2 regions of the Yimella sp. NH-Cas1 genome follow, and region 2 is predicted to be linked to the other one. Evidence: predicted binding sites of a transcription regulator. Region 2 holds the regulator's gene; the other holds the start of a gene.
What was found. Region 2 encodes Rex, which represses fermentation and respiration genes when NADH is low (regulators of the CRP and FNR family bind a similar motif). Its sites were predicted from a motif close to CTTGTGAANNNNTTCACAAG; they were not measured.
Positions count from the first base shown of each region.

Region 1: the regulator Rex is predicted to act here: its motif matches at 3,118-3,137, upstream of ugpC (sn-glycerol-3-phosphate ABC transporter ATP-binding protein UgpC).

Region 1 covers NZ_JAKSGG010000003.1:342,237-352,757, forward strand. The annotation lists gene MF407_RS02035 (NINE protein) at 1-265, shown strand, start outside; gene MF407_RS02040 (DUF4032 domain-containing protein) at 441-1,679, opposite strand; gene ugpC (sn-glycerol-3-phosphate ABC transporter ATP-binding protein UgpC) at 1,770-2,861, opposite strand; gene MF407_RS02050 (maltose ABC transporter substrate-binding protein) at 3,176-4,519, shown strand; gene MF407_RS02055 (ABC transporter permease subunit) at 4,630-6,207, shown strand; gene MF407_RS02060 (sugar ABC transporter permease) at 6,207-7,139, shown strand; gene MF407_RS02065 (glycoside hydrolase family 13 protein) at 7,139-8,986, shown strand; gene MF407_RS02070 (LacI family DNA-binding transcriptional regulator) at 8,970-9,977, shown strand; gene MF407_RS02075 (CBS domain-containing protein) at 10,032-10,466, shown strand.
Region 2 covers NZ_JAKSGG010000003.1:2,500,902-2,511,422, reverse strand. The annotation lists gene MF407_RS12390 (transglutaminase family protein) at 1-548, shown strand, start outside; gene MF407_RS12385 (proline dehydrogenase family protein) at 574-1,512, shown strand; gene proC (pyrroline-5-carboxylate reductase) at 1,556-2,386, shown strand; gene MF407_RS12375 (GNAT family N-acetyltransferase) at 2,493-3,032, shown strand; gene MF407_RS12370 (acetoin utilization protein AcuC) at 3,086-4,297, shown strand; gene MF407_RS12365 (helix-turn-helix domain-containing protein) at 4,512-4,712, shown strand; gene MF407_RS12360 (AURKAIP1/COX24 domain-containing protein) at 4,810-4,908, shown strand; gene MF407_RS12355 (NAD-dependent epimerase/dehydratase family protein) at 5,004-5,984, shown strand; gene MF407_RS12350 (lysophospholipid acyltransferase family protein) at 5,977-7,209, shown strand; gene MF407_RS12345 (glutaredoxin family protein) at 7,209-7,445, shown strand; gene MF407_RS12340 (redox-sensing transcriptional repressor Rex) at 7,619-8,290, shown strand; gene MF407_RS12335 (glutamyl-tRNA reductase) at 8,287-9,576, shown strand; gene hemC (hydroxymethylbilane synthase) at 9,573-10,521, shown strand, end outside.

The DNA of each region.
Region 1 (10,521 bases), 2.2 Mb from region 2:
AACGCTGGTGCGTGCAGCGAGCGGCGGTCACGCCTTCCAGGCCAAGCAGGTGCCGGGGGTCTTCTCCGACAAGGAGTGGATCATGGCGCTGATCCTGTCGATCGTCATCGGCAGCCTGGGCGTCGACCGCTTCTACCTGGGCTATACCGGGCTCGGCGTGCTGAAGCTGATCACCCTCGGTGGTTGTGGCATTTGGGCACTGATCGACATCATCCTGATCGCGATGCGCAAGCTTCCCGACGCCGACGGTCGCCAGCTCAGCTGACGCCCCACCTCAGAGCTACCCAAACGAGCTACCCAAACGAGCTACCCGAACCGCGGATTGAAATGTCCCGGTAGTGCAAACCGCGGCTCATCGCTCGCGGTTTGCGCTACCGAGGGGTTTCGATCCGCGGTTTGCATTACCCGGGCATCACGCTCAGACCCGGATCAGGCGCACGTCACTCCGCCCGGACGGGGAGTTCCTGGGTGTCCACGCCGACGACGGACGCCTCGTCCGGCTTGTTCGGCAGGACGTGGTCGACGTAGTCGCGCGCGGCGTTCTCGATCGAGATGTCCTGCTGGGCGCGTTCTGCCATGTACCAGCGGTGCTCGAGGATCTCGTGGAAGATCTCGGCCGGTTCGAGCTTCTTGCGCATCGCCGGCGGAACGGTGCGGGTGATGGGTTCGTAGATGCGGCTGAGCCAGTCGTGGGCGACCAGTTGCTCGTCGTCGTTCTGACGGTCCTGGCTGGCGGTGAACGCGTCCAGGTCGTTGAGCAGTCGGCGGGCCTGGTTGTCCTCGACGGCCAGGCCGGTCAGCCGCAGCAGACGGCGCGCGTGGTGGCCGGCGTCGACGATCTTCGGCTGGATCGACACATGCGTGCCGTCGAAGTCGGTGGTGATGTCGAGTTCGCCGATGTCGAAGCCGAGGTCGTTGAGGTGGCGGATGTGCTCCTCGACCTTCCATCGCTGGCCCATCTCGAAGCTCTCGACCTCGGTGAGCGCGGCCCAGAGTTCGTCGTACCGCGACAGAATCAGATCCGACACCGAAAGCGGGTCGACCTGCATCGGCACGAAGCCACCGGCCTGCAGATCCATCAGCTCGCCGGCGATGTTGACCCGGGCGATGTCGAGGTCGTGGTCGCGTTGTCCCTTCGACAGTTTCTCGCGCAGCTCGCCGGTCTCGGCGTCCACCAGGTAGGCCGCGAACTCCCCGGCGTTGCGCTTGAAGAGCGTGTTCGACAACGACACGTCGCCCCACCAGAAACCGACCAGGTGCAACCGCACCAGCAGCACCGCGAGGGCGTCGATCAGGCGGTCGGCGGTGTCGGGCCGCAGTGACTGGCTCAGCATCGCTCGGTAGGGCAGCGAGAACTGCAGGTGCCGGGTCAGCAGACAGGCGTCCAGCGGGTTGCCCTCGTCGTCGGTGCGACCGGCCACCACGCCGACGGCCTCGACGCACGGCTGGTCGAGACGGCGCAGCGCGCGTAGCATCTCGTACTCGCGCCGGGCGATGTCTTCCTTGATCTCCTTGATCGCGATGATCCGGCCCTCGATCCGCACGAAGCGGACGACGTGTCGGGAGATGCCGCGGGGGAGGGCGGCCAGAATGTTCTCCGGCCACTCCTCGAGCGGGGTCGACCACGGCAGGTCGAGCAACGCCGGCCACGGCCGTCCAGCCCTGATGTCGAGTGCCACCGGCTCATCGTGGCACTGACACAGTGATCCATCAACGACCGAGCCCCGGCGGGCGTGTGCTCACCGGGGCTGCGTCGTTGTTCGATCGGATCAGTCGCCGAGGCGCTGACCGTTCTCGATGTCGAACAGGTGCACGTGTTCGGGCTTGGGCACGAAGTGCACGGTCTCACCCTTCATGGGCACGTTGCGGCCGTCGACACGGGCGACGAGCGGCTTGTCCGCAGCGGTTGGCTTGCTGCCGGCCAAGTGGCCGTAGATGTAGGCGTCCGCGCCGAGTTCCTCGACGACATCCACCTCGACCGCCAGTCCCTCTCCGTTGCCGGACAGGACGAGGTCCTCGGGGCGCACGCCGACGGTGATCTTGTTGCCGTTGGCGCCACCGACGGTGTCGCGGGCCACCGGGTGGACCGCGTTGCCGAACTTCACACCTGCGTCGGTGATGTCCATGTCGATGAGGTTCATCGAGGGGGAGCCGATGAAGCCGGCGACGAACACGTTGTTCGGGTGGTCGTACATGCGGCGCGGGGTGTCGACCTGCTGCAACAGACCGTCCTTGAGCACTGCGACACGGTCGCCCATCGTCATGGCCTCGACCTGGTCGTGGGTGACGTAGACGGTGGTGACGCCGAGGCGGCGCTGCAGGGAGGCGATCTGGGTGCGGGTCTGCACGCGCAGCTTGGCGTCGAGGTTCGACAGCGGCTCGTCCATCAGGAAGACCTGGGGGGAGCGGACGATGGCACGGCCCATGGCGACGCGCTGACGCTGACCACCGGAGAGCGCCTTCGGCTTGCGGTCCAGGTAAGGACGCAGGTCGAGGATGTCGGCGGCTTCCTCCACGCGCTTGCGGATCTCGCCCTTGTCGACCCCGGAGATCTTGAGCGCGAAGCCCATGTTGTCGGCGACCGTCATGTGCGGGTACAGCGCGTAGTTCTGGAAGACCATCGCCACGTCGCGCTCCTTGGGCGAGAGTGAGGTGACGTCGCGGTCGCCGATGAGGATGCGTCCGCTGTTGACCTCCTCCAGACCCGCCAGCATGCGCAGGGAGGTGGACTTTCCGCAGCCCGACGGGCCGACGAGAACCAGGAACTCGCCGTCCTGGATCTCCAGGCTCAGCTTGTCGACGGAGGGCTCGGTGGCACCCGGGTAGATCCGGGTGGCCTGGTCGTAGGTGACCGTTGCCATGGTGTGCTCCTTCACCGGCAGGAACGTGCCGGACGATCCGTTGTAAAGGTGTCTGTGAAAGAAACCGACAACGCCGGGGTTGGTGTTGTCCGTGTCACATCGTGACGTATGAACGGCAAGAAAGCCACTGATGTCGGCGGTTTCCGAATGGTCGATGGAGGCCATCGGCCCGTGATTTCAGGAGTGTTGCCGAACTGTGACCCGGTGGATGGAAAACATTGCTGCAAGATCTTGCAGAAAGTGACGTGGCGCTGGCATAGTGATCGGCATCACAGGGGGAGTCAACGGTGACCCCCTGAGCACAAGGAGAGTTCATGAAGCGCACCTTCGCTGTCGCCCTGACCGGCGCGGCCCTCGTTCTGACCGGTTGCGGCGGAGGCTCGGACTCGAGCAACACCTCCAGCACCAACACCTCGGCCGGCAGCCAGACGTCGTCGGGCTCCGCGACCGACTCGTCCGCAGCGCCGACCGCCGCCGAGACCCTCGGCACCAAGGACGCCAAGCGCGACGCCAACGCCGACCTGGTGATTTGGGCCGACGCGACGACCGCCCCGGTCGTCACCAAGCTAGCGAACCAGTTCGCGTCCAAGAACGGCGTCAAGGTCGCCGTCCAGATCTCCAACGACGTCCGCGGCCAGTACGGCACCGCGTTCAAGGCCGGTCAGGCCCCCGATGTCATCCTCGGTGCACATGACTGGATGGGTGAGCTCGTCGCCAACGGTTCGATCGCGACCCTGCAGGTGCCGGCGAACGTGATGTCCGGCTTCGACAAGAACGCCGCCGCCGCAGCCAAGTACAACAGCCAGACCTACGCCGTTCCCTACGGTGTCGAGAGCCTGGCCCTCGTCCGCAACACCGCGCTCGCGCCGACCGCGCCGAAGACGATGGCCGACCTGGTGAAGGCCGGCAAGGACTGCGTCAGCTCCAAGAAGTGCACCAACATCCTGTCCAACCAGATGGGCAAGGAGGGCAACGCCTACAACAGCTACCCCTTCCTGTCCGCGTTCGACGGCGGTGGCATCTTCGGCACCAAGGCCAACGGTGACTACGACGCCGCGAAGGTGATCGTCAACAGCGCCGGTTCGGTCAAGGGCGCGCAGGCCATGGCGGCACTGGGCAAGGAGGGCGCGCTGTCGACCAACATCGACTCGACCAACGCCGACACCCTGTTCGCCACCGGCAAGACCCCCTTCGAGATCACCGGTCCGTGGTCGATCCCCGCCTTCCAGAAGGCCGGCATCAAGTACGCCATCGACCCGCTGCCGACCCTCGAGGGCGGCGGTGCGATGAAGCCGTTCCTCGGTGTGCAGATGTTCTACGTGTCCTCCAAGGCCAAGAACACCGCGGTCGCCCAGGCCTTCGTCACCCAGTTCATGACCACCAAGGACGCCCAGGTCGCGATGTTCGAGACCGGCAAGCGTCCGCCGGCTCTGACCGCTGCGTACGAAGCGGTCAAGGGCAGCGACAAGGACGTCGAGGCGTGGGCCGCTGCCGGCAAGGAAGGCAAGCCGATGCCGAACATCCCGGCGATGAACGCCGTCTGGAAGCCGCTGGGTCTGGCGTTCGCGGACGTCGTCTCGGGCAAGGGTGGCACCCCGGCCGCTCGGATGGCCAAGGCTCAGACCGAGATCGAATCCGGCATCAAGTCCGGTCAGTGATCTGAACCGATGACGACGATGGCGGCGGCTGGTGCAGCTGCTGCCATCGTCGCTGTCAGCACCTGATCAGTCCTGATGTGCCCGAGAGAAAGACGACAATGACGACGTCGATGAGCGAGGAGACCGCAGCAGCGCTGCGCGCGGATCGCCCCAACCCGATCAGTTACCTCAAGTGGCCGATTCTCGCGGCCGTCCTGGGTGGCCTGTTCTACCTGGCGACCAAGCTCGCCGACAAGGGCTACGGCCTCGCGGTCGTCGCGACGGCGCTTGTGGCGCTGTTGGTGCTGGCCGTCTACGGCACACGCAAGGCGGTGCCGATGAAGTACCTCCTGCCCGGCCTGCTGCTGCTGCTCGGTCTGCAGGTGTGGCCGATCGTTTACACCGGCGCGACCGCGTTCACCAACTACGGCCAGGGCCACATCGCCTCCAAGGAGGAGGCGACCGGTCAGGTTGTCGCCTACTCGGTGGAGCAGGTGCCCGGTTCGCCCACGTATCAGCTCGCGGTCGCAGTGCCGAAGGACCAGCCGCTTGAGTCCGCACCGCTGCAGTTCCTGCTGACCGACGACAAGGGCAAGACCTTCCTCGGCACCAAGGACGGATTGAAGGACCTGCCGACCGACGGCCTCAAGCAGTCGACCGACGAGATGGACAAGGGCCGCATCCTCGAGGCCCCGGACTACCGGATCCTCAACCTCGGTGAGGCCAACAAGCGCAAGGACCTGCAGCAGTTCGCGGTGCCCACCGAGACCGGCGGCATCAAGGCCAACGGCATCAGTCAGGCGTTCGAGGGCCGACCGACGTTGGTCTGGGACAAGAAGTCCGACACCTTGAAGGACTCCAAGACCGGCACGGTTTACGTCGCCAAGGACGCACGTTGGGTGCCGCAGAGCGGCCAGGGTTCGCCGCTGGCCGTGGGTTGGAAGGAGAACGTCGGCTTCGACAACTTCAAGTCGCTGTTCGCCAACGAGGCGCTGCGTGGCAAGTTCCTCAGCGTCTTCGCCTGGAACATCGCCTTCCCGCTGCTGTCGGTACTGACCACCTTCGTCCTGGGCATGCTGCTCGCGCTGCTGCTCAACGACTCCCGGATCAAGGGACGCGGCATCTACCGCTCGCTGCTGATCCTCCCTTACGCCATCCCGGTGTTTGTCTCGGCGCTGGTCTGGGCCTCGATGTTCAACCAGGAGTTCGGTCTGATCAACGACCTCACCGGCCTCAACGTCGACTGGTTCGGTGACCCATGGGCCGCGCGTGCAGCGATCCTGCTGACCAACCTGTGGCTGGGTTTCCCGTACATGTTCGTCGTGTGTACCGGTGCGCTGCAGTCGATTCCGGGTGACGTGCTCGAAGCCGCGAAGATCGACGGAGCCAGCCCGATCCGCACCCTGCGCTCGGTGATCATGCCGCTGCTGCTGGTCGCCGTCGGACCGCTGCTGATCGCGTCCTTTGCGTTCAACTTCAATAACTTCGGACTGATCTATCTACTGACCGCCGGTGGCCCGTTCACCGACGGCAACTCGACGGCCGGTTCGACCGACCTGTTGATCACGATGTCCTACCGCCTCGCGATCGACGGGGCGAACCCCAACTTCGGTCTGGCGTCCGCGGTCGCCGTGATCATCTTCATCATCGTCGGTCTGCTGAGCTTCCCCGGCTTCATGAAGACCAAGGCCCTGGAAGAGGTCAACTGATGAGCGCTACTCCTGCTCCCGACCCCATGGTCGTCGCAGCCGCCACCGGTGACGACGACCCGACCAACACCCCCACCAAGCCGCGCCGCGGCTCCGGTGGTGTGTGGTGGCGGCACGCGCTCGCACTGCTGGCGCTCGCCTTCGCGATGTTCCCGATCCTGTTCGTGGTCTCGGCGGCGTTGAACCCGGCCGGATCGCTGTCGACGACCAGCCTGTTCCCGACCGGCTTCTCGTTCGACAACGTCCGGACGCTGTTCAGCGACGACGCGCGCCCGTTCCTCACCTGGTACAAGAACTCACTGTTCATCGCGCTTGTCGGCGGCGTGCTGTCGGTGTTCATCGGCGCCGCATCCGCGTACGCGTTCTCGCGGCTGCGCTTCAAGGGGCGCAGGGTCGGTCTGATGGCCCTGTTGCTGCTGCAGATGTTCCCGGCGCTGCTGGCCTTCGTGGGTCTGTACATCACCTTCAGCAAGATCGGTGAGGTGCTGCCTGCATTCGGCCTGAACACGACGCTCGGTCTGATCCTGGTCTACATGGGTGGCGCGATGGGCTCGAATGTCTGGCTGCTCAAGGGCTACTTCGACACCGTGCCGAAGGAGTTGGACGAGGCCGCGATGGTCGACGGCGCATCGCACGCGCGCATCTTCTTCACGATGACGCTGCGCCTGGTGACACCGATCCTGGTGACCGTCTTCATGCTGTCGTTCGTCGGCTTGTTCGGTGAGTTCATGCTCGCGTCGATCTTCCTGACCGAGAAGGACGCCCAGACGCTCGGCGTCGGACTGTGGGGCATGACGAAGGGCAACGAGCGCAACGCCCTGTTCGGCCAGTTCGCGGCCGGATCGGTGCTGAGCTCGATCCCGATCATGGTGCTCTACCTGGTGTTCCAGCGTCAGCTGGTCGGCGGCCTCACGCAAGGCTCGGTGAAGTAATGCCGACGCCGGACCTCCTGGCCCGGCCGCACCACGACGGTTCTGCGCTGTACGTCGACCGCGCGGCGCCCGCTCCCGGTGAGCGGGTGACCGTGCGGGTCCGCGTGCCCCACGGCCACGACATCGACCAGATGCACGTGCGCCAAGTGACCGACGGCGAACCCGAGTTCTCGGCCGCCCGAATCACCTCCCGCACCGCGACCGACACCTGGTGGAGCGCGGACGTCGTCTGTCACAACCCGGTGACCTCATACCGCTTCATCATGAGCGGTCCGACGGACGGTTACCTCTGGCTGGACGCCGCCGGCCTGTCCCGGCGTGACGTCCCGGACGTCTTCGACTTCCGCCTGACCACCTTCGGCCTGGCCCCGGATTGGGCTCGGCACGGTGTCGTCTACCAGGTGTTCCCCGACCGCTTTGCGAAGGCGGGCGATCGCCCCGCGCCCGAGTGGGCCGAGCCGGCCGACTGGAGCGACCCGGTCGACACACGGCGGGGACATATCGGTGCCCAGTGGTACGGCGGCGACCTCGCCGGCGTCGAGCTGCACCTCGATCACCTCGAGCGGCTCGGTGTCACCACGCTCTACCTGACCCCGGTCTTCCCCGCGCGTTCCAACCACCGGTACGACGCCGCGACGTTCGATGCCGTCGACCCGGTGCTCGGCGGCGACGAGGCCTTCGCGTCGCTGGTGCGTGCCGCGCATGCTCGCGGATTGCGCGTGCTGGGTGACATCACCACGAACCACACCGGCGTCACGCATGACTGGTTCATCGCGGCGTCCGCGGATCCGGCTGCCCCCCAACGAGATCACTACTTCTTCGACGAGCAGGGTGACTACGAGAAGTGGCTCGGTGTATCGAGCCTTCCCAAGCTCAACCACGCGTCGCCGACGCTGCGCGAGGAACTCTTCGACCGTCCTGAGGCACCGGTTCGCCGCTGGCTCGCAGGGGACTCGGGGCTGGACGGTTGGCGGGTCGACGTCGCGAACATGACCGGACGGTTGCGTGACCACGACGTCAACCACGAGGTTGCTGCCCACATGCGCGCGACCGTCGTCGATGCCAAGCCCGATGCGTATCTCGTCGGCGAGCACGCCCACGATCACTACCTGGACGCGTCCGGCGAGGGTTGGCACGGAGTCATGAACTACTCCGGGTTCACCCGTCCGGTATGGACCTGGTTGCGCGACAAGGACTTTGCTCCGTCGTTCCTCGGGAACCCGTTGATGGTGCCGCGGCTCGGAGGTCCCGACGTCGTCGACACCATGACCGAGTTCAACGCGATGGTGCCCTGGTCGACCCGGCGGGCGAACTTCAACCTGGTCGGGTCGCACGACACCACCAGGGTGCGGACTCTGGTCGGCGCCGACACGCGCCAGGTCGGTGTGGCGCTGACGCTGGTGATGGCGATGCCGGGCATCCCGATGATCACGTACGGCGACGAGATCGGCATGGAGGGCGCCTTCGCCGAAGACGGCCGCCGTCCGATGCCGTGGAACGAATCCGATTGGGATTCACAGATTTTCGACGATGCCCAGCAGCTGGTCGCCGCCCGGAGGGACTCGGCGGCTCTGCGCGACGGCGGTCTGCGGTGGGTGCGCGTCGAGGACGACACGATCACGTTTCTGCGTGAGGTCGCGGGGGAGTCGGTGCTGGTGCACGTCGCCCGTGACGCCGGTACGAGCCTCGAGCTGGACGAAAAAGACCTTCCCGGTATCGGTGGCGGGCGACTGCTCGCCGGGCGCGGGATCAGTGCCGACGGATCGGGGATCCGGGTGGAGACGAACGGCCCGGGCTTCGCGCTGTGGCTCTGGAAGGACGGGGGCCGTCATGGCGAAGCTCTCTGACATCGCCGCACATGCAGGCGTGAGTGAGGCGACCGTCAGTCGCGTTCTCAACGACAAGGGCAATGTGTCCGACTCGACCCGGGATGTCGTGCTCACCTCGATCGACGTTCTTGGCTACGAACGGCCGAGCAACCTGCGGCGGCACGCCGTCGGCATGGTCGGGATCATCGTCCCCGAACTCACCAACCCGGTGTTCGCGATGATCGCGCAGACCCTCCAGGGGCGCTTCTCCGCCCACGGCTACACCAGCGTCCTGTGTACGCAGGCGCCCGGCGGTGCCCAGGAGGAGGAGTACGTCCAAATGCTGCAGGAGCGCGGTGTTGCCGGGGTGGTGTTCGTCAGCGGTCGCCACGCCGACACGACGGCGGACATCTCGCACTACGCGCGACTGTGCGAGCGCGGTCTGCCGATGGTGATGGTCAACGGGCACCGGGACGAGATCGACGCGCCGTCGCTGTCGACCAACGAAGCGAGCTCGGTTCGGATGGCGCTGCATCACCTGCGCCAGCTCGGGCACACCCGGATCGGTCTGGCGACCGGCCAGTCGCGCTACCTGCCGAGTCTGCGCAAGGTGGAGGAGTTCCAGCGACAGGCGGGGAACGACGGCGGTCTGGCGATCGAACAGACCTGGTTCTCGGTGGAAGGCGGCGAGCTCGCCGGGCGGCGTCTGCTCGAACGCGGTGTCACCGCGATCATCTGCGGATCCGACATGATGGCGCTCGGAGCGATCAAAGCGGCTGAGCTGCAGGGGTTTTCGGTGCCAGCCGATGTTTCGGTGGTGGGTTACGACGGGTCCCTGCTCACCCAGCACACCTCCCCGCCACTGACCACGATCCGACAGGACATCAGCGGCCTGAGCGGTGCGATCGTGCACGCGCTCTCTGAGGAGATCGCCGGTCATCGGCACCCGCGTGGCGAGATGCTCTTCGATCCCGAGCTCGTCGCTCGCGGGTCGACGGCTCCTGCGCGACCGGTCGCGACCACGGCCTGAGACGTCCGCGTCCGCTGAGGCCGAAACCGGTGTGACGAGGGTTACATTCGGCTCATGCGTATTTCGGATGTGCTGCGAGGCAAAGGAACTGACGTCGTCACCATTCCCGGCTCGGCCTCGGTGGCCGATCTCGTAGCGCTGTTGCGCGACAAGGGCATCGGAGCGGTGGTGGTGGTCGACGAGGCCGACTCCGAGAGGATCGCCGGCATCGTCAGTGAACGCGACGTCGTGCGCCGTCTCGCCGACCGCGCCGACGGGCTGATGGAACTCCCGGTCAGTGAGGTCATGACTGCCGACGTGCACACCTGCGGTCAGGGCGACGAACTGAACGAGGTCGCGGTGAAGATGACCGATCGACGTATCCGTCATCTTCCGGTCGTCGAAGAGGGGCGCCTGAACTCGATCGTCAGCATCGGTGACGTCGTCAAGGCGCGCCTGGGTGAGTTGCAGGCCGAGCGGGACGCACTCGAGGGTTACATCAGTTCCTGACCCGGCCCGGGGAAACTCCTGTCGCCCGGTGTCCGTTGCCCCCGTGGGGCGTGCC
Region 2 (10,521 bases):
AGGAGAAGTCGGTCAGCGACGAGTACGGCGAGTTGTTGGAGTGTTCGGGCCACTGCGGCGCGGTCGGCGAGTTCGCTGCGGCCATTCAGCGGATCCGGAACGACGCCGACACCCCGGCGACGTTCGTCGAGTCCGTGGTTGCCGCGCTGCACGAGAAGGTGACCTACCGCCCGGAGCGCTTCTCGCACGCACCCCAGGCCGCGAAGGTCTGGGACGCGGGGGAGGGCGGCTCCACCGATTTCGCGCACATGATGATCACCGCGCTTCGGTCCGCCGGGATCCCGGCCCGTTTCGTCGTTGGTTACCTGCTGCGTGACAGCGAGGTGCCGATCGGCGAAGTGATCACCGGTCACGGTCACTCATGGATCGAATGGTGGGACGGCACATGGATGGCGTACGACCCTGCGATGCAGCGGGAGCCGGACGACTTCTACATTGAGGTCGCACACGGACGCGACCACACCGACGTCGCGCCACTGCGGGGCATCTTCACCGGGACGCCCGGCAGCAAGATGTCCGTCACGGTGGAAATCAGCCGACTGGCCTGACCATCGAACGAGCTGAAGGAGAGTCATGGTCGACCCGAGTGCTGTGCTGCGCAGCGGACTGATGGGCCTGAGCCGCAACACCAAGGTGCGTGACGTCGTCGAGAAGGCGCCGGTCAGCAAGGACGTCGTCAAGCGGTTCGTCGCAGGCACCTCCACCGAGGACGCCGTGCGGGTCAGCCGTGAGCTCGACGTGGAGGGCAAGCTCGCCACCATCGACTTCCTCGGCGAGGACACCCTCGAGCGTGCGCAGGCGATCCACACCCGCGACGCCTACCTCGATCTGCTCGCCGAGCTCGCCGACGCCTGCCTCACCGACGGCGGACGTGTCGAGGTCAGCGTGAAGCTCAGCGCACTCGGCCAGGCCCTGCCCAAGGACGGTCGCAAGATCTCCCTGGAGCACGCTCGCTCGATCTGCGAGGCCGCGGCGATCGCCGGCACCACGGTGACTCTCGACATGGAGGATCACACCACCACCGACGCGACGCTGGAGACCCTCGCCGAGCTGCGCAAGGACTTCCCCGACACCGGTGCCGTGCTGCAGGCCTACCTGCGCCGCACCGAGGGTGACTGCCGCGACCTCGCGTACGAAGGCAGCCGCGTCCGCCTGTGCAAGGGCGCGCACGCCGAGCCGGCGTCCGTCGCCTTCGCCGACAAGGGCGAGATCGACATGAACTACGTGAAGTGCATGCGGGTGTTGATGGAGGGCGAGGGCTACCCGATGATCGCCAGCCACGACCCGCGCATCGTCGAGATCGCCGGTTCGCTCGCGACCAAGAACCTCCGCGCCCCCGACTCGTTCGAGTACCAGATGCTCTATGGCATCCGCCCGAACGAGCAGCGGCGTCTCGCGGATGCCGGAAACCAGGTGCGCGTGTACGTCCCGTACGGCGACGAGTGGTACGGCTACCTGGTGCGTCGAATGGCGAACGACCGTCGAACACGGCGTTCTTCCTGCGTGCGCTGAGCAGCCGCAGCTGAACCCCGTCCGTTCCATCCCGGAGGTACCAGTGTCAGAATCCTCGGCACCCGCGGGCACCCCGCGTCGCCTGGCCGTACTCGGCGTCGGCGTGATGGGGGAGGCCCTGCTCGCCGGTCTGTTGCGCAGCGGTCAGCCCGCTGATCACGTCGTGGTCGGTGACCGGCACGAGGCCCGCGCGCATCAGATCCTCGCCACGCACGGTGTCCGGGCCGCGTCCCCGGCGGACGCCGTCGTAGGCGCCGACACAGTGGTGCTCGCGGTGAAACCACAGGACATGAGTGCGCTGCTGGACGAGATCCGCGACCGGCTCGAACCGGGAGCGCTGGTGGTTTCGATCGCCGCCGGAATCGCCACGGCGTACCTGGAGGCGCGGTTGCCCGAAGGGACCCCGGTCGCCCGCGCGATGCCCAACACCCCGGCGCTCGTTGATCAGGGCATGGCCGCGGTCAGCCCCGGAACCCATTGCGGCGCCGACGATCTCGCCGAGGCGACCCGTCTGCTCGAGGGCTGCGGCAAGGTCGTCACGGTCGCCGAGCACCACATGGACGCGATCACCGCGATCAGCGGCAGCGGCCCCGCGTACCTGTTCTACGTGGTCGAGGCGATGATCGAGGCCGGCGTGCTGCTCGGGCTGCCGCGCAACACCTCGACCGAGCTCGTCGTCCAGACCGTCGTCGGCGCGGCCACCATGCTCAAAGAGACAGGTGAGCACCCGACCGTGCTGCGCGAGCAGGTGTCCTCACCCGGGGGAACGACGATGGCGGCGTTGCGGCAACTGGACGACCACAAGGTGCGCGCGGCTTTCCTGACCGCGATGGAAGCCGCCGCACATCGCTCCGCCGAACTGGCCCAGGGCTGACCGTGCCCACCTGGCCGGGCGTGTCGTCGGTCGTGCCGGATAGGCTGCAGCCGCGACTTCCGGCCCGGAGCCGGGAGGAAATGCTTGGCATGGAAAGGTGGAGTGCATGAGCGAAATCACGATTCGCGCGCTTGGTACGGACGAGTGGGAGACCTACCGTTCCGTTCGCCTGAGCTCGCTGGAGGAGTCGCCCGAGGCCTTCGCCGCATCCGCAGCCCAGGAGAAGGACTACGACGAGGACTTCTGGCGTACTCGCCTGGAGCGCTCCCGTCGGTTGATCGCGCAGGACGGTGACGACATCGTCGGAGTGGTCTCCGTCGGAGACCGCAGCACCGACGAGGCGCGTGTGGGCGAACTGTTCGGACTATGGGTCACCCCGCGCCTGCGTGGCCAGGGTGTGGCCTGGAAGTTGGTCGAGGCCGGCGTCGAGAAGGCCAAACAGGAGAGCTACAAGTTCCTGCTCTATTGGGTCGGCACCGACAACGGTCGGGCCGTCGCCTTCGCGAGCAGCTTCGGATTCCGTCCCACCGATTCGCGTCGTCCGATGAAGGGTGCCACTGAAGACACCCAGGACGACGATGAGATGGCGATGGTCTACCCCCTCGGCGACGACCCGTCCTCGGTGCCGTCGTCGGTCCTCGACTGATCCTTCGTCGCCGGCGCAGGAACACCACCTACTCGTAGAAGCCGCAGGCGCCCATGGCATCGACAACGCCGTCGGTCCGAGTCGTCTGGGATGACCGACTCACCCAGTACGACTTCGGGGAAACGCACCCGATGAACCCGGTCCGGTTGGACCTCACCACCCGGCTGGCACGCGCGCTCGGCGTGCTCGACCTGCCCGGCGTCGAAGTGGTCGGTGTCGACGACGAACCCGATCTCGACGCCTTTCTCACGGGAGTGCACAGCCCCGACTTCGTCGAAGCGGTCAAGGCCGCCTCCCTGGATCCGGCGAATGCCGACGAGCGCTTCGGGCTGGGCACCGAGGACGACCCGGCTTTCGTCGGCATCCATGAGACCTCCGCCCGCATCGCCGTCGCGACCCGCGACCTGTGCAAGGCCGTCTGGCAGGGCGAGATCGACCACGGCGTCAACTACTGCGGCGGCATGCACCACGCGATGGCTGACCGCGCCGCCGGCTTCTGCATCTACAACGATGCCGCTCTCGGCATCAGGTGGCTGCTCGACAACGGCGTCGAACGCGTCGCCTACATCGACGTCGACGTGCACCACGGCGACGGCGTCGAGCAGATCTTCTGGAACGACCCGCGAGTGCTGACCATCTCCGTGCACGAAACCGGACGAATCCTGTTCCCCGGCACCGGTTTTCCCGGTGACATCGGTGGTCCGGAAGCCGAGGGCTCGGCTGCGAACCTCGAACTCCCGGCGGGCACCGGGGACGCTGCCTGGCTGCGGGCGATCCACGCGGTGGCGCCGTCGCTGGTGCGCGCGTTCAAGCCGCAGATCCTGGTGACCCAGCAGGGCTGCGACTCCCACTACTCCGACCCGCTCGCGCACATGGCGATCAGCATCGACGCTCAGCGCACCGCGTTCGAGACCATCCACGACCTGGCTCACGAGGTCTGTGACGGACGCTGGGTCGCGCTCGGCGGAGGAGGCTACGAACTGGTCGACGTCGTCCCGCGCTCGTGGACGCACCTCACCGCGATCGCCGCGCACAAGCCGATCGATCTTGAGACGCCCGTCCCGCAGGAGTGGCGCGACCACGTCACAGAGCGCGTCGGGCGCCCGGGCCCGCCGCGGATGGGCGACGGCGTGGCCGAGGGCGGGCATGTCTGGTTCCGTTCCTGGGCCACCGGCAGCGACCCCGACAACCCGGTCGACCGCGCCGTGATGGCCACCCGTGAAGCGGTCTTCCCGCACCATGGCCTGGACATCTGGTTCGATTGAGATCGCACCCCACAGGGCACCGATGCGGAGCGGCCGGGCAGTATTTCGAGCGGTTTCGGCCACTGTCGGCGTGTCGGATGGACAAAGTCCCCCAGAACTTTCCAAGGGAGCACATCTGCCCCTAAGGTGCTCCAAGGCAACATCAACCACATGAGTTCAGCGCAGACCGCCCTGGGCCATGGCTTCCATCGCCACGAGAGGGCTGGGATCCTAAATGGAGCAAGAGCGTCAGATCGGCGAGACCACATTCATGACGGTCGCCGAGGTGGCCGCGATCATGCGGGTCTCCAAGATGACGGTCTACCGCCTCGTGCACGCCGGTGAACTGCCGGCCGTCCGTGTCGGTCGGTCGTTCCGGGTACCCGAGGACGCGGTGCACCACTACCTCAAGCAGTCCTACATGGGCACCGCCTGATTTTCCGGCCTCGCCGTCGATGGCGTAAAGTAGCCCGAAGGGCTCGCGCCCACTGACTTTTCTGTTCCTCGATAACCAGTTAGGACACCGCTGACGCATGGGTTCCGTGATCAAGAAGCGCCGTAAGCGCATGGCCAAGAAGAAGCACCGCAAGTTGTTGCGCAAGACGCGTCACCAGCGCCGTAACAAGAAGTAAGGCTTCTTCGCCACAAGATGGCTCCGTCCGATTCGGACGGAGCCTCTTGCGTAGGGTCCCGAACGCATAGGATCGGGGCGTCGAAAGGGGTGAGCATGGGACGGATCGTCCTCGTCACGGGCGTTTCGCGCCGGATCGGTGGTCGCACCGCCGAACTGCTGTCCCGTGACCCCGAGATCGAGAAGGTCATCGCGGTCGACGCGGTACCGCCCTCGCACAGCCTGGGCCGTGCCCAGTTCGTGCGCGCCGACATCCGCAACCCGATGGTCGGCAAGGTGATCGCCCATGAGGGCGTCGACACAGTGCTGCACCTCGGCGTGATCCTCACCCCCAAACAGGCCGGTGGACGCACCTCCCAGAAGGAGATCAATGTCATCGGGACGATGCAGTTGTTGGCCGCCTGCCAGCGCGCGTCCTCCCTGCAGCGGCTGGTCGTGAAGTCGTCGTCCGCGGTCTACGGCTCCTCGCCGCGCGACCCCGCGATGTTCACCGAAGAACTCCAGGCCAGGCGGATGCCCGCCGGTGGATTCGGCAAGGACTCGGCGGAGGTCGAGAACTACGTGCGCGGCTTCGCGCGCCGTCGTCCCGACGTCCAGGTCGCCACCCTGCGCATGGCCAATGTCGTCGGACGCGGTTTCAGTAGCCAGCTGTCCGATTACTTCTCGATGCCGATCATGCCGGTACCGATGGGGTTCGACGGACGGATGCAACTACTGCACTTCGACGACGCGCTGCAGGCGTTGCGCGCCGCGACATTGTCCGATCTCGACGGCACGATCAACATCGCGGCCGACGGACTGCTCACTGTCCGCCAGGCTGCGCGGATCGCAGGCAAGCCGATCGTCCCGGTCGTGCCTCAGACAAGCGGTCTTGTCGAGCAGCTCACTCGCCGGGTCGGACTCAAGGGCTTCGCGGCGTCCCAGATGGACTTCCTGTGTTACGGGCGAGGAATGGACACCAGTCGAATGCGCACTGAGCTCGGGTTCGAGCCCGCACTGACCACACGTGAGGCGTTCGCCGACGTGTTCGCTTCACCATCACGACGCGCGGCCTTGGTCGGAGCTGCGCATGGCTGAGCCCAAGGGCCGCAAGCCGGCTGCCAAATCCGCTGCGAAGCAGGCGCCATCGGCCAAACCGGCGTCCAAGCGCGCCACCAAGGCGTCGACGCCGCGCAAGACCGCGGCCAAGCCACTGCGTGCTGCCGCGCGAACCGATGACTCGCTCGGCTCGAAGACGACCCGTCGGCCCACCCGGTCGTCAGTACAGGCGAAGGCGAAGTCGCCGCGTCCGGCGCTGCACGTCGTGCCCGACCCGGCGCCCGATCAGGACGAGGGGTTCGCCGCCACCGGCAATCCGTTCGAGAACAAGCTGCCCTTCGGACTGCCGGTCGACCCGGCCATCTTCGTCCAGACGCTGATCTCGGTGCTGCGCGCGGCAGGCACTGCCGCCGGGTTGTCGGGTGATGACCTCGAACGCCGGGTCGCGTCCGCGCTGGCCTTCCTGCGGCGACGGCTCAACGGTGACTACGCGATCGACGATTTCGGTTTTGACGAGGAGTTCACCCGCGAGATCTGGATCCCGTTGCTGCGGCCGCTGTACAAGCGTTGGTTCCGGGTCGAGGTGCGTGGCATCGAGAACATCCCGGCCGAGGGCAGGGGCCTGGTGGTCGCGAACCACTCCGGCACCGTTCCGGTCGACGGACTGATGACCCAGGTCGCGATCCATGACGAGCACCCGAACCACCGTTTCGTGCGGATGCTCGGAGCCGACCTGGTCTTCCAGTCGCCGTTCATCGGAGAGTTGTCCCGTAAGTCCGGCACCACGCTGGCGGCCAACCCCGACGCCGAGCGCTTGCTCGAATCGGACGAACTGGTCGCCGTCTTCCCCGAGGGGTTCAAGGGCGTCGGCAAGCCGTTCAGCGACCGCTACCGTCTGCAGCGCTTCGGTCGCGGTGGCTTCGTGTCCGCCGCCGTCCGTGCCGGCGCCCCGATCATCCCGTGTTCGATCGTCGGAGCAGAGGAGATCTTCCCGATGATCGGCAACGCCAAGAGCGTGGCCAGGCTGCTCGGTTTCCCCTACTTCCCGATCACCCCGACGTTCCCGTTGTTCGGCCTGCTCGGTGCGATCCCGTTGCCGAGCAAGTGGATCATCGAGTTCGGCACGCCGATCGAGACCGAGCACCACGGCTCTGCCGCCGCCGATGACCCGATGGTGTTGTTCGACGTCACCGACCAGGTGCGCGAGACCATCCAGCAGACGCTGTACTCCCTACTGCTGGAACGACGTTCGGTCTTCTTCTGATGGCGCGCATCACCCTGTACGGCAAGCCCGGCTGCCACCTGTGCGACGACGCCCGCACGGTGATCCAGCGGGTCTGCGCCGATCTGGGGGAGCAGTACGAGGAGTTCTCGATCGAGGGCGACGCCGACCTGATGCACACGTACGGCGAACTGATCCCGGTCACGCTCATCGACGGCAAGCAGCACGACTACTGGCGGGTCAGCGAGTCCCGACTGCGTACTGCCCTCACCGCCTGAAACTGTTCGCGAAGGCCGGGGGTGGCTATACCACAGAGGCCTTGTAGCACGTTTCGCGCGTTCATGCGACTTTGTGCCTGCGTTCACGAGGACTTACTCTCGGGGGGTCATGTGCCAGGGATGACGAGCGTTTGGTATACGCCGCCATCTCATCGGGAGGAGATTCGTTCCCTGTGACCAACACGTCCGCGTCGCGCCGGGACATCCCGGATGCGACCGTCGCTCGGCTGCCGGTGTACCTGCGGGTGCTCCGTGCCCTCAGCGGCCGTGGGATCGACGTCGTGTCCTCGGACGAACTGGCTGACGCCGCAGGCGTTCGCTCCGCCGGTCTGCGCAAGGACCTCTCCTACCTCGGCTCCTACGGCGTGCGTGGTGTCGGTTACGACGTCGAGCGCCTGTCGGAGGAGATCACCCGCGAACTGGGCCTACAGAGCGACTTCGCCGTCGCCATCGTCGGCATGGGCAACCTCGGCCGCGCGTTGGCCGACTACCGCGGATTCGCCACTCGCGGCTTCGAGGTGCGCTGGCTCATCGACAACGACCCGGCCTTGACCGGCATGCATGTGGGTGCTCTGGCGATCGTCGACTTCGACGGCTTCCGCCCTGCCGCCGACGAGTCGGTCATCGGGGTGATCGCCACGCCGCCGCACGCTGCGCAGGCCGCCGCCGATGATCTCGTGGCCCGCGGCGTCCGCTCCATCCTGAACTTCGCCTCCGAGCCGCTCGATCTGCCGGAATCGGTCGCCGTGCGCAAGGTCGACCTCGCCACCGAACTGCAGATCCTGGCCTTCCACGATCAGCGCACCCGTCCCGAACCTGCTCCCCTTGTGGAGGTTCCTTCGTGAGTCTCCTGGTCGTTGGGTTGTCGCACCGTTCGGCGCCCGTCGAGTTGCTCGAGCGCGCCGCCCTGTCCGGTGAGCGCGGCGCGCGGCTGGACGCCGTGCTGCGCGACGGCGACCACGTCGAGGAATGGATGATCGTGTCCACCTGCAACCGGGTGGAGATCTACGGCGAGGTCGGCACCTTCCACGGTGCCGTCACCCAGATCAGCGAATCGCTCTGCGCGGTAACGGGACTCAGCCTCGAAGAGCTCGGCGACAGTCTGTACGCCCACTACGAGGAGCGGGCGATCGCGCACTTGTTCTCCGTGGCCGCCGGGCTCGACTCGCTCGCGATCGGCGAGAGCCAGATCCTCGGTCAGTTGCGCAGTTCCCTGCAGGACGGCCGCGAACACGGGCACCTCGGGAGTGCGCTGGAGAACGTCGCCCAGCAGGCGCTGCGCGTCGGCAAGAAGGTGCACGCCGAGACCGAGATCGACCGGGTCAGCAAGGGCCTGATCGAGCGTGGAGTTGCGCTCGCCGAACACCGGATCGGCCCGATCCAGCGGGCCCGTGCGACGGTCATCGGTTCGGGTGCGATGAGTGCGCTCGCCACCCACACCCTCAGCCGGATGGGCGTGGAGAACATCACGATCGTCAGCCGGACGCTGGAGAACGCGCGCCGCCTGGCTGCGGCCACCGGCGCCACCGCGCGAGAGTGGGACGAGCGTGCCGACGCGATCGCCGAGTCCGACTTCGTCGTGTCCTGCACCGGAGCCGTAGGACATGTCGTCGAGATCGAGCACGTCACCGGCGGCGACCGTCCGAAGGTCTTCCTCGACCTCGCCCTGCCCCGCGACGTCGACCCCGCGGTCGCCGTCCTCGACGCAGTCACCGTGCTCTGGCTCGAGGACCTGCGCGAGGTCACCGAGTCCGAGGGTTCGCGCTCGCAGGTGCACGCCGTCGAGGAGATGGTCACCGCCGAGGTCGCCGAGTTCGTGCTCAATCGGCGCGCCGCATCCGTCGGCCCGACCGTCGCCGCGATCCGCCGGTACGCCGCCGACGTGGTCGCGACCGAACTGGAACGCCTGGACTCCCGCGTCGAACTGGACGACCGCCAACGCGCGCAGGTGCAGCTCAGCGTCCACCGCATCGTGGAGAAGTTGTTGCACACCCCGACCGTGCGGATGAAACAACTCGCGGGCTCCGAGGACGGCAGTGAGTACACCTCCCTGCTGCGCACGCTCTTCGACATCGACCCCTTCGTCTCGAAGGTGTCGTCCATCCCGCGACAGGTAGGAGGCGACTCATGAGCGCACTTCGGCTCGGCACCCGCCGGTCCCACCTGGCGATGACCCAGTCCGGCCATGTCGCCGACGCGCTGCGTGCGCTCGGTCACGAGGTCGAACTGGTCGAGATCGTCACCGAGGGCGACACCAACCGCGCCCCGCTGACCCAGATCGGTGGCACGGGAGTCTTCGCAGCCGCCCTGCGCGAAGCGCTGCTGCAGGGCGAGGTCGACCTCGCGGTGCACTCGCTCAAGGACCTCCCTGCTGCGGGGCACCCCGGCCTCACGGTCGCCGGTATCCCGCGACGAGAGGACCCGCGTGACGCCTTGGTAGCCCGCGACGGACTGACCCTCGGCGAACTTCCTCCCGGCTCGAGCATCGGCACCGGCTCGCCGCGTCGCGTCGCAGCGTTGAACGCGCTCGGCCTCGGCTTCGAGGTGCGGCCGCTGCGCGGCAATGTCGACTCCCGCTTGGCGCGGGTCAGCGACGGCGAACTGGACGCGATCATCCTGGCCTGCTCCGGGCTTCGCCGGATCGGACGGCAGGACCGCATCACCGAGGCGATCGACCCGCTGCAGATGCTGCCGGCCCCGGGGCAGGGCGCACTCGCCATCGAGGTGCGCGCGGACGACCGGCGGATGATCGACATCGTCGGCGCACTCGACGACGCCGACACCCGCGCCGCCGTGACCGCCGAACGAGCCGTTCTGCTCGGACTCAAGGCAGGGTGCTCGGCACCCGTCGGTGCGCTCGCCGAAGTCGTCGAGGACGTCGACGGCAGCCTGGAGATCTCGCTTCGGGCGTTCGTCGGAGCACCCGACGGCAGCGATGACCTGCGCCGCTCGATCACCGGCCCGTTCGACAAGGCCGAACAACTGGGCCTCGACCTGGCACAGATGCTGCTGGAGGACGGGGCGGACCGGATCATCGCCGACGCCGGTGGTGACGATGCGGTGGCGGGGAGCGTGC